DNA from 3 places in the Roseateles sp. FW301-B2 genome. Region 3 is predicted to be linked to each of the others. Evidence: predicted binding sites of a transcription regulator. Region 3 holds the regulator's gene; each other region holds the start of a gene.
The links. The regulator FNR, encoded in region 3, switches genes on or off when oxygen is low (the NO sensors DNR and NnrR bind a similar motif). The targets are predictions, from matches to a motif close to TTGATNNNNATCAA.

Region 1 (3,553 bases), on a different contig from region 3:
CAGCTGGCGGCGCGCCGACGGCAGCCACAGCGAGCTGCCTGCCGCGGAGCTCGGCTTCCAGCCCGGGCGGCGCTGGCGCAGCGCCGTCTCGCAGGCCGAGTACCCGGTGGAATGGACCCTGCAGACGCCGCTGGGCCGCCTGAGCCTGCGCGCGCTGTTCGACGCCCAGGAGGTGGACGCGCGCCGCAGCACCGGCATGCTTTACTGGGAGGGCGCGGCGCGCCTGGCCGATGCCCAGGGCCGTGAACTGGGCCTGGGCTATCTGGAGATGACGGGCTACAGCGGTCGCATGAGTCTGCCCTAACGCCCTGCCATGACGCCTCAGCCGAGCGCACAGCGCACCGCCGCCATGTCCCAGGCGGCCTGGCCCACGGTCTTGTAGAGCAAGGGCCCATTGGCCCTCACCTCGCCCGCCAGCAGCTCGGCCAGGCCATGCACGCGCGACCAGTCCACACCGGCCTGCAGCAGGTCGCCGGCCTCGTGCCGGGCGCCCTCGGGATCGTCCACGAAGAGCTGGCGCGCCCGCACCTGGGTGGCGGGCAGCTCGGCCATGTCGGGGCGGAAGCTGCCGATGCCGACGATCAGGGTTTCGCTCGCCAGGTCCTCGGGCAGCACCGCGCTCAGCGAGGTGGTGGCGGCGAGCGCGCAATCGCCATAGCCGTCGCCCTCCTGCCAGACGCAGGCCGTCAGGCCCTGTGCGGCCAGCCGCTGCACGAAGCCGGGCGCCGCGCTGCGCCCCTTGATGCGCAGGCGCAGGCCCGGCCAGACCTCCAGCAGCGCCAGCGCATGCGACCAGGCCTGGCCGCCCGTGCCCACCAGGGTCAGGTCTTGCGGGGCGCGGCCGAGCAGGCGTTCGATGCCCAGCAGGCTCACCGCGGCGGTGCGGCGCGCCGTCACCGTGCCGCCATGCAGCAGGGCCAGCGGGCTGCCGTTGCGGGCATCGCTGGCCAGCACCAGGCCCTGGATGGTAGGCAGGCCCAGGGCCTGGTTGGCCGGCGTCACCGAGACCAGCTTGCTGATTGCATATTGCGCATCGGTGCAGGGCATGGCTAGGTAGCTGCCGCCCTCGGGCAGCGGCAGCACGGCGCGCGGGCAGCTATGGATGCGGCCGGCGCGCAGGTCCAGCATGGCCTGGGCCACGGCGGGCATCAGGCGGGCATAGGGCAAGCGGGCCGCGGTGGCCGCGGCGTCAAGCATCTGCATGGGGAATGGGCGTCAGTTGTTGTTGTTCATCATGCTGGGCTTGCCGGGCAGCAGCCCGGCGCCAGCGCGCACGCAATTGCGGCCCGCGGACTTTGCCACAGCCAGCGCATCGTCGGCGTCGTGGATCAGCTGATCCAGCGTCAGGTGCTCGGGATGCAGCGCCGCCACGCCCAGGCTGACGCTGACGCGCAGCTCTGCGCCGTTCCAGGCCAGCTGCAGCGCCTCCACGCGCTCGCGCATGCGCTCGGCCACGTCCAGCGCGCCGAGCGGGTCGGTGTGCGGCAGGAACACGATGAACTCCTCGCCGCCGAAACGCGCCAGCACGTCGGCGTGGCGCAGGGTTTCGACGCTGGCCGCGGCGATCTCGCGCAGCACCTGGTCGCCGCAGCGGTGGCCGAAGCGTTCGTTGACGCGCTTGAAATGGTCCACATCCATCAGCAGCAGCGCGCAAGACATGTCGTAGCGGCGCGCCCGCGACCATTCGCGCTCCACCAGTTCGAGGAAGTAGCGGCGGTTCAGCGTGCCGGTGAGCGGGTCTTCGGTGGCGTGGCGCAACACCCCGCGTTGCGTGCTGTCGATATGCTGGACCAGGCGCAGCAGCAGGTAGCCGCACAGCGCGGCGCAGGCCGCCGCCATGCCGCTGGCCACCAGGGCGGCGGCGAGGTGGCCGGCCGGCCCCGCCAGCAGCAGGCCGGCCAGCCCCAGGCACAGCAGCAGCGCGCCGGCGCACAGCAGCGCCCAGGTGCGCAGCAGGCCCAGGCGCTGGATCCATTGCCCCAGCAGGGGCAGCCAGCGTGGCGTGTCGATCTCGTTGAACAGCATGAAGGGAAAGTGGGTGGACCGCGCAGCCATTGCAGCACAGCTTGCCCGGGCTGGCGACGCGCGTCCCCGGAATGGGGGATGGGCCCCGGGGGCGCGGTGCGCGCGCTTGACTTGGCCAAAATCAAGTCCGGCCGGGCCGACTGCGCCGACACTGGCCCATAGGCACAAGAAGTAGGCAGAAGAACCAAGCAGGAGACATGAAATGGACATGCAGACGCTGACCGAGTTGGAGGCCGCGGTGGACGCGGTGCTGGAACGCATCCCGGGCGAGATCGTGCTGGCGATCCCGCTGGGCCTGGGCAAGCCCAACCCCTGGGTCAACGCGCTCTATCGTCGCATCGCTGCCACACCGGCGCGACGGCTCAAGATCTTCACCGCGCTCTCGCTGGAACGGCCGGTGGGCAAGTCGGAGCTGGAGCAGCATTTCCTGGGGCCCCTGCTGGAGCGCGTGTTCGGCGACTACCCCGACCTCGACTATGTGAAGGCGGCGCGCGCCCAGACCCTGCCGCCGAACATCGAGGTGCACGAGTTCTTCTTCAAGACCGGCGACTACCTCAACAACGACGCGTCACAGCAGGGTTTCGTCTGCACCAACTACAGCTTCGTGGCGCGCGACATGATGGCCCAGGGCGTGAACGTGATCGCCCAGGCGGTGGCGCTGCGCGAGGACGGCGCCGGCGGGCTGCAGCTCTCGATGTCCTGCAACCCCGACGTGACCCAGGAGCTGATCGAGCGCATGGCGGCCGCAGGCCGGCCGCTGCTTAAGGTGGCGGTGGTGAACGAGCGCCTGCCCTTCATGCCCGGCACGGCGCTGTGGCCGCTCGATCGGGTGGACCTGCTGCTGCGCTGCCCCGCGGCCAACCATGAGCTGTTCGGCCCGCCGAATGCCTCCATCAGCTGGGCCGACTACGCCATCGGCCTGCATGCCTCCAGCCTGGTGTTGGACGGCGGCACGCTGCAGATCGGCATCGGTTCGCTGGGCGACGCGGTGGCGCAGGGCCTGATCGTGCGCGACCGCCAGCCCGAGGCCTATCGCAGCATCCTCGGCGCGCTCTGCGCCGACGGCACCGAGGGGCTGGCGGGTCGCGAGCTGGGCGGCTTCGCCCAGGGCCTCTACGGCTGCTCGGAAATGTTCGTCAACGGCTTCATGCGCCTGATCGACGCCGGGCTGATACGCCGCGCGGTCTACGACGACGCCGACCTGCAGGAGCTGGCCAACGCCGGCCGCGTGGGCGCGCGCCCCGACCTGGCGGTGCTGCAGGCGCTGGCCGAGCGCGGCCGCATTGGTGCAGAGCTAACGGCGCCAGATATCGCCTACCTGGAGCGCCTCGGCGCGCTGCAGCCCGGCCGCGTGCCGGCGGGCACGGCGCTGGACGACGGCCGCGTTGCCGCGGCGCTGGGCGAGCGCTGGCTGCATGCCACCATCATGCATGGCGGCTTCTTCCTGGGCCCGCGCGACTTTTATCAGCGCCTGCGCGAGCTGCCCGAGGCGCAGCGCGAGCGCATCTCGATGACGCGCATCGCCTAC
Region 2 (3,553 bases), on a different contig from region 3:
TCGTGACGATGGAATACGCCGCCGACAAGGCCGACATCTTCGTCACCACCACCGGCAACAAGGGCGTGATCCGCCATGAGCACATGGCCGCGATGAAGCACAACGCCATCGTCTGCAATATCGGCCACTTCGACAACGAGATCGACATCGCCTCGATCGAGAAGTACGAGTGGGAAGAGATCAAGCCGCAGGTCGATCATGTGATCTTCCCGGACGGCAAGCGCATCATCCTCTTGGCCAAGGGCCGCCTGGTGAACCTGGGCTGCGGCACCGGCCACCCGAGCTATGTGATGTCGTCCTCGTTCGCCAACCAGACGATCGCGCAGATCGAGCTGTTCGCGCACAAGGACGCCTACGACATCGGCAAGGTCTATGTGCTGCCCAAGCACCTGGACGAGAAGGTGGCGCGCCTGCAGCTGACCACGCTGAACGCCCAGCTGAGCGAGCTCAGCGATGAGCAGGCGGCCTATATCGGCGTTCCCAAGCAGGGCCCGTACAAGCCCGACACCTACCGCTACTGAGCGGCGAGCGATGCGCGCAGACCAGTTGTTGGTCGCCAAGGGCCTGGCGCCCACGCGTTCGGCCGCGCAGCGGCTGATCAGCGCGGCCGCGGCCGAGTGGCGCTCGGCCAAGGGCTGGTCGGCCATTCGCAAGGCGGGCGAGGAGCTGCCGGAGTTCGCCGAGCTCCGCATCAGCGATGACGCGGAGCTGCGCTATGTCTCGCGCGGCGGGCTCAAGCTCGAGGGCGCGCTGGCGCACACAGGCCTGACGGTCGCCGGGCTGACGGTGCTGGACATGGGCCAGAGCACCGGCGGCTTCAGCGATTGCCTGCTGAAGGCGGGTGCCGCGCGTGTGGTGGGCGTGGACGTGGGCCATGGCCAGCTGCATGCCGCGCTGGCGGCCAACCCGCGTATCTGCGCGCTGGAAGGCCTGCATGTGCGCGAGCTGGCGGGCTCGGCGCTGCGCGAGCAGGCCCCGCCCGAGGGCTTTGCGCTCATCGTCGGCGACCTGAGCTTCATCTCCATGCTCGGCGCCCTGCCCCAGCTGGCGCCCTGGCTGGCGCCCGGGGGTCAGGTCTTGCTGCTGATCAAGCCGCAGTTCGAGCTGGGCCCCAAGGCCCTGGCGCGCGGCGGCCTGGTGAAGGACGCCAAGCAGTACCCGCTGCTGGAGGCGCGCGCCCGCGAGGCCGCCGCCGCCCTGGACTGGCAGGTACGCGACTACTTTGAAAGCCCCATCACCGGTGGTGATGGCAACAAGGAATTCTTCCTGTGGGCCGAAGGTCCGCAGGCAGCGAAGACGAACGCAGCAAAGGAACACACACCATGACAGCGGTGAGTTTCGAATTCTTCCCGCCCAACACCCCCGTGGGGGCGGAGAAGCTCAAGACCGTGGTGCAGGAGCTGAGCGTGCTGAAGCCGCAGTACTTCAGCGTCACCTACGGCGCCGGCGGCTCCACGCGCGAGAAGACCCTGGCCACCGTGAGCGAGATCGCGGCGATGGGCTATGAGGCCGCGCCGCATCTCTCCTGCGTGGGTTCCACGCGCGAGAACATCGCCGAGATTTTGGCCACCTACCGCGCGCAGAACATCCGCCGCGTGGTGGCGCTGCGCGGCGACCTGCCCAGCGGCACCGCCACCGCGGGCGAGTTCCGCTATGCGGCCGAGCTGGTGCGCTTCATCCGCGAAACGCAGGGGGCGGACTGGAAGATCGAGGTGGCTGCCTATCCCGAGTACCACCCGCAGCAGCGCTATGCCGCCCGCGACCTGCAGCACTTCGCCGACAAGATGCGTGCCGGCGCCGACGAGGCCATCACCCAGTTCTTCTTCAACCCCGACGCCTACTTCAACTTCGTGGACGAGGTGCGCAAGCTGGGCGTGGATGCCCCCATCGTGCCGGGCATCATGCCCTTCCACAACTACGCGCGCATCGCCCAGTTCGCGGCGCGCGACGGCATCGAGATCCCGCGCTGGGTGGCGCTGAAGATGGAGGGCTATATGGACGACGCCGCCTCCATCCGCGCCTTTGGGCTGGACGTGATGACGCGCGTGTGTGAACGCCTGATCGCCGATGGCGTGCCGGGCATCCACTTCTATACGCTCAACCAGTCGGCGCTGACGCTGGAGTTGTGCAAACGCCTCGGTCTCGGCTGAGTTTCTTGAGGCAACGCAAAACCACCAAGCCCTCATGACGAGGGCTTTTTTGCACTTGCGTCAGATCAAGGGTTAACCCGATCGATCTGCGTCCAATGGCTTCATCGGGATTGGTCCCGGCAAACAAGGAGTTATTGGAATGATGGGAAAGATTGCAAGCACCTTCGCCGCTGTTGCCCTCGCCGCCGCCAGCTTTGCTGCTCAGGCGCAGGCTGAAGGCCCCTGGCTGGTGCGCGCCCGCGTCGTCAACATCGACTCGGCCAACAAGGACACGACCGGCCTGGGTCTGACGATCAACAACAAGGCCATCCCCGAGGTGGACATCAGCTACTTCTTCTCGCCCAATATCGCGGCCGAGCTGATCCTGACCTATCCGCAAAAGCACACCCTGAAGGCCGGCGGCGCCGAAATCGGTTCGCTCAAGCACCTGCCGCCCACGCTGAGCCTGCAGTACCACTTCGCCCCCGCTGCCAGCTTCCGTCCCTATGTGGGCGTGGGCCTGAACTACACCAACTTCTCGTCGGTGAAATTCGCCCCCGCGGTCGAGACCGCCCTGCATCCCAGCATCAAGCACAACAGCTTCGGCCTCTCGGCCCAGATCGGTGCCGACATCGAGCTGTCCAAGAACCTGTACCTGAACGTGGACGTGAAGAAGGTGCAGATCGGCACCAAGGTCTACTCCAGCGGCACCGAAGTCGGCAAGTTCAAGGTCGACCCGCTGCTGGTGGGCGTGGGCCTGGGCATGCGCTTCTGATCAAGCGCGTCGCCTGACGACAAGGCCGCCGGCCCGCAAGGGCCTGGCGGCTTTTTTCATGTCGGCTCCAGGCCGGGTGGGGGCTGGCGATGCTGCGTGGCGTCGCCTTGGTGTAGCGTCACGGTACTTCGTACATCGCCATGCCTTGCTTGTCACAACGCAGCCGGTGAGTTCCTCTCCCCGCCCTCGCCCAGGAGCCTCCATGTCCACCGCTACGCCATTCAAGATCAGCCGTTTCCCAGTCCCTGAGATCAAGGATCTGCCCGAAGACATTCGCACGCGCATCCTCGCCGTCCAGGAGAAGTCCGGCTTCGTGCCGAACGTTTTCCTCGTTCTCGCGCACCGGCCGGATGAGTTCCGCGCGTTCTTTGCCTATCACGACGCCTTGATGGAGAAGAAGGGCAACTTGACCAAGGCCGAGCGCGAAATGATCGTGGTGGCCACGAGCAACGCGAACCAGTGCCAATACTGCGTGGTCGCACACGGTGCCATCCTGCGCATCCGGGCCAAGAATCCGCTGGTCGCTGACCAAGTCGCCATCAACTACCGCAAGGCCGACATCACGCCGCGCCAGAAGGTCATGCTGGACTTCGCGATGAAGGTGTCTGCCGAAGCGTACGCCGTGGGCGACGACGACTTCGAGACACTG
Region 3 (3,553 bases):
AGGCCGCGCTCGATCGGCAGCTGGCCATGGGCCAGCGCGTCGTAGTACTCGGGCAGGGTCTTGGCATTCTGGCTGTAGGTGGCGCCGATGCGGCCGATGGCGGAAACGCCCAGGCCGATCAGGTCGCAATCAGGCTGGGTGCTGTAGCCCTGGAAGTTGCGGTGCAACCTGCCCTGGCGCTTGGCCACCGCCAGGCTGTCGTTGGGCAGGGCGAAATGGTCCATGCCGATATAGGTGTAGCCGTGGCCGACAAAGCCGCCGAGCGCGCCCGACAGCATGTGCAGCTTGTCGGCCGCCACCGGCAGCAGCGCGGCGTCGATGCGGCGCTGCGGCTTGAAGCGCTGCGGCAGATGGGCGTAGCCATACAGCGCGATGCGGTCCGGCTTGAGCGCCGCCACCTGGGCGATGGTGCGGGCGAAGGACTCGGGCGTCTGCTGCGGCAGGCCGTAGATCAGGTCCACATTGGTGGATTCGAAGCCCAGGGCACGCGCCTGGATCATCAACGCTTCCACGCTCTCGTAGCTCTGCATGCGATGCACGGCCTTCTGCACCGCCGGGTCGAAGTCCTGCACGCCAAAGCTCAGGCGATTGAAGCCTAGGCCGCGCAGATGCTGCAGGCGCTCGTTGGTGACGGTGCGCGGATCCACCTCGATCGAGATCTCGGCACCGGGCGCGAGCTTGAAGCGGCTGCGAATGTCGTCCATCAGGCGCGTCAGCTCCGCATCGCTGAGGAAGGTCGGTGAACCGCCGCCCAGATGCAGCTGCGACACCGACTGGGTGCGTCCGAGATCCGCCAGGGTCAGGTCCATCTCCGTGACCAGCGCGTCCAGGTATTCGGCCGCCTTCTCATGGTGCTTGGTGATGACCTTGTTGCAAGCGCAGTAATAGCAGACCGACTCGCAGAAGGGGATGTGCACATAGATGGACAGCGGCGCGCCGCCGCCCACCACGCCGCCCTGGGCCCGCTGTTGCAGGGCCTGACGGTATTGGGTGGTGGTAAAGGCCTCGACGAAACGGTCGGCAGTCGGGTAGGAGGTGTAGCGCGGCCCGGAAACGTCAAAGCGGCGCAACACGTCTTCGGTGATGCCTGGCAGGGGTTCAGCGACTCTTGGTTCCATGGACCGTACTGTGCCAAGCCCGTTGACAGGGCGTTTGACTTGGGTCAATCTTGCAGCGCGAGCATAGAGAAAGAATGGCGTCAATCTTGAGGAGCATCATGTTCAACTCTATGCACACAGGCACGCCATCGGGTGCGGAATCCGCCCCAGCTCCGGGCCCAGCCACCATAATTCGCCACATGAATGCCAACCACGCCATCAAGATCGAGCCCTTCAAGGTAGCTTGTTCCAGCTGCAACCTGCGGGAGTTGTGCTTGCCCGTCGGCCTGTCCAAGGGTGACCTGGATCAACTGGACGCCCTGGTGGCCACACGCCGCAATGTCGAACGCGGCGACACGCTGTTCCGTACCGGGGACTCCTTCCAGTCGCTTTATGCGGTGCGCACCGGGTTCTTCAAGACCTGCGTGTCTTCCGAAGACGGGCGCGACCAGGTCACCGGCTTCCAGATGGCCGGCGAGTTGCTGGGGCTGGACGGCATCAGCAATGACCGCCACAGCTGCGACGCCGTGGCCTTGGAGGACTCGCAGGTCTGCGTGATCCCCTACAGCCAGTTGGAAGAGCTGTCGCGCGAATTCACCGATCTGCAGCACCAGTTCCACAAGATCATGAGCCGCGAAATCGTGCGCGACCATGGCGTGATGCTGCTGTTGGGCAGCATGCGCGCCGAGGAGCGCCTGGCGGCCTTCCTGCTCAACCTGACCCAGCGCCTGCAGGCGCGCGGCTTCTCGGCCTCGGCCCTGGTGCTGCGCATGACGCGCGAGGAAATCGGCAGCTATCTGGGCCTGAAGCTGGAGACGGTCAGCCGCACCTTCTCGAAGTTCCAGGAAGACGGGCTGCTGGAAGTGAAGCAGCGCCAGATCCGCATCATGGATCAGCCGGGGCTGCAGAAGCTGGTCAACAGCACCACCTGCTGAGCGCGGCCGCAAAGCCTCAAACGCCCGCCCAGGCCCGCTACTGAGGCGGGCTTTTTTGTTGCTGGGCCAGGTACAGCGACATCGCCGATGCGGCGCTGATGAGCAGCCAGAAGATCAGGAAGCTGAGCGTGTAGATGGCGGCGCGCGGCAGCGCCATCGGGGCCGCGCCGAACCAACTCAGATCGCTGGGGTCCACCACCGCGAACACCAGCGCCACGGTCACGCCGGCCATGAAGAAGGACGGCCAGAGGATGAACATGGCCGAACGCACCAGCCCCGGCCGGTCACCTGGCCTGCGCTCAATACCTGCTTCGTCCCCTGCTTCGTCCCCTGCTTCGTCCCCTGCTGCGTCCCCTGCTTCACCCATACGCGCCCCCTCGGCTTGTGAGTCTGCTGCGTCAGTGGCCGCCCGTCGCCGCATGGTTGCGGGCCTTGATGGCGGGCTGCAGGGCCGCGCCCTGCTCTTCCGCACTGTCGGCCGACAGGCGGGCTTTGGTCTCGATCACCGGATCCGGGAAACGGATCGCCAGCGTCAGCGTGGCGATGCAGGCGACGATCACCACCGACGGGCCGCCCACCACCAGCCACATCATGCGTTCGCGCCACCAGGGGGCGGGCTTGTCGGCCGGGGTCAGGTCTTGCTGCTTGCTCATGGCGTGCTCTTTCGGATGAATGGGCCGCCGCTCAACGCGGCAGCACAAAGGTTGATTTTTCCATCAGACTGCCGGCGTCGGTGCCCGGGCTGGCGAGGCGGCGGATCTCGAACTGGATCGGATGGGCGCCGGCGCCCTCGCTGGCCGCGACCTCGGGCGGCACGCGCAGCGCCACCGAGATCCAGCGCGCCTCGGCGGGTCCGACCGCAACGACGTCCACCGCGGGCTGCATGCGCAGGCCCAGCAGGCCGGAGGCCGTCAGCGTGAAACGCTGCTCCTGCTCGGTGGCATTCATGATCTGCAGGCGGTAGACGTTTTCCACATAGCCGTCCTCGACCTGCCGCGCCAGCGAAGCGCGGTCGCGCACCACGTCCACCTTGAAGGTGGTGCGCAGCGCGATGCTGGCCATCAGGGCCGCGCTGATGACGAAAAGGATGGCGGTATAGATCAGCACGCGCGGGCGGAACATGCGCGCCAGCAGCTGGCTGCGCGTCAGGTGCTGGGACAGCCCGTTCTGGGTGTCATAGCGCACCAGGCCGCGCGCATAGCCCATCTTGTCCATCACGCCGTTGCACACATCGACGCAGGCGGCGCAGCCGATGCACTCGTATTGCAGGCCTTTGCGGATGTCGATGCCGGTGGGGCAGACATGCACACAGAGATTGCAGTCGATGCAGGCGCCGAGCCCGAGTTGCTTCGGGTCCGCCTTGCGCCCGCGCGCGCCGCGCGGCTCGCCGCGCTCGGCGTCATAGCTGATGATCAGCGTGTCCTTGTCGAACATGGCGCTCTGGAAGCGCGCATAGGGGCACATGTATTTGCAGACCTGCTCGCGCATATAGCCTGCGTTGCCGTAGGTGGCAAAACCGTA

Region 1: AC3WQY_RS17395 (acetyl-CoA hydrolase/transferase C-terminal domain-containing protein) is a predicted target of FNR. The motif match lies at 2,137-2,150, and genes of this name have one in related genera.
Region 2: AC3WQY_RS16900 (OmpW/AlkL family protein) is a predicted target of FNR. The motif match lies at 2,206-2,219, and genes of this name have one in related genera.

What each region holds. Positions count from the first base shown of each region.
Region 1 is NZ_JBYTBE010000026.1:40,675-44,227, forward strand. It holds gene AC3WQY_RS17380 (lipocalin-like domain-containing protein) at 1-304, shown strand, start outside; gene AC3WQY_RS17385 (delta(1)-pyrroline-2-carboxylate reductase family protein) at 322-1,203, opposite strand; gene AC3WQY_RS17390 (GGDEF domain-containing protein) at 1,216-2,055, opposite strand; gene AC3WQY_RS17395 (acetyl-CoA hydrolase/transferase C-terminal domain-containing protein) at 2,228-3,553, shown strand, end outside.
Region 2 is NZ_JBYTBE010000025.1:18,884-22,436, forward strand. It holds gene ahcY (adenosylhomocysteinase) at 1-521, shown strand, start outside; gene AC3WQY_RS16890 (TlyA family RNA methyltransferase) at 532-1,326, shown strand; gene metF (methylenetetrahydrofolate reductase [NAD(P)H]) at 1,323-2,150, shown strand; gene AC3WQY_RS16900 (OmpW/AlkL family protein) at 2,290-2,904, shown strand; gene AC3WQY_RS16905 (peroxidase-related enzyme) at 3,107-3,553, shown strand, end outside.
Region 3 is NZ_JBYTBE010000017.1:12,096-15,648, reverse strand. It holds gene hemN (oxygen-independent coproporphyrinogen III oxidase) at 1-1,118, opposite strand, end outside; gene fnr (fumarate/nitrate reduction transcriptional regulator Fnr) at 1,298-2,032, shown strand; gene AC3WQY_RS13165 (hypothetical protein) at 2,070-2,291, opposite strand; gene AC3WQY_RS13160 (hypothetical protein) at 2,431-2,685, opposite strand; gene ccoG (cytochrome c oxidase accessory protein CcoG) at 2,717-3,553, opposite strand, start outside.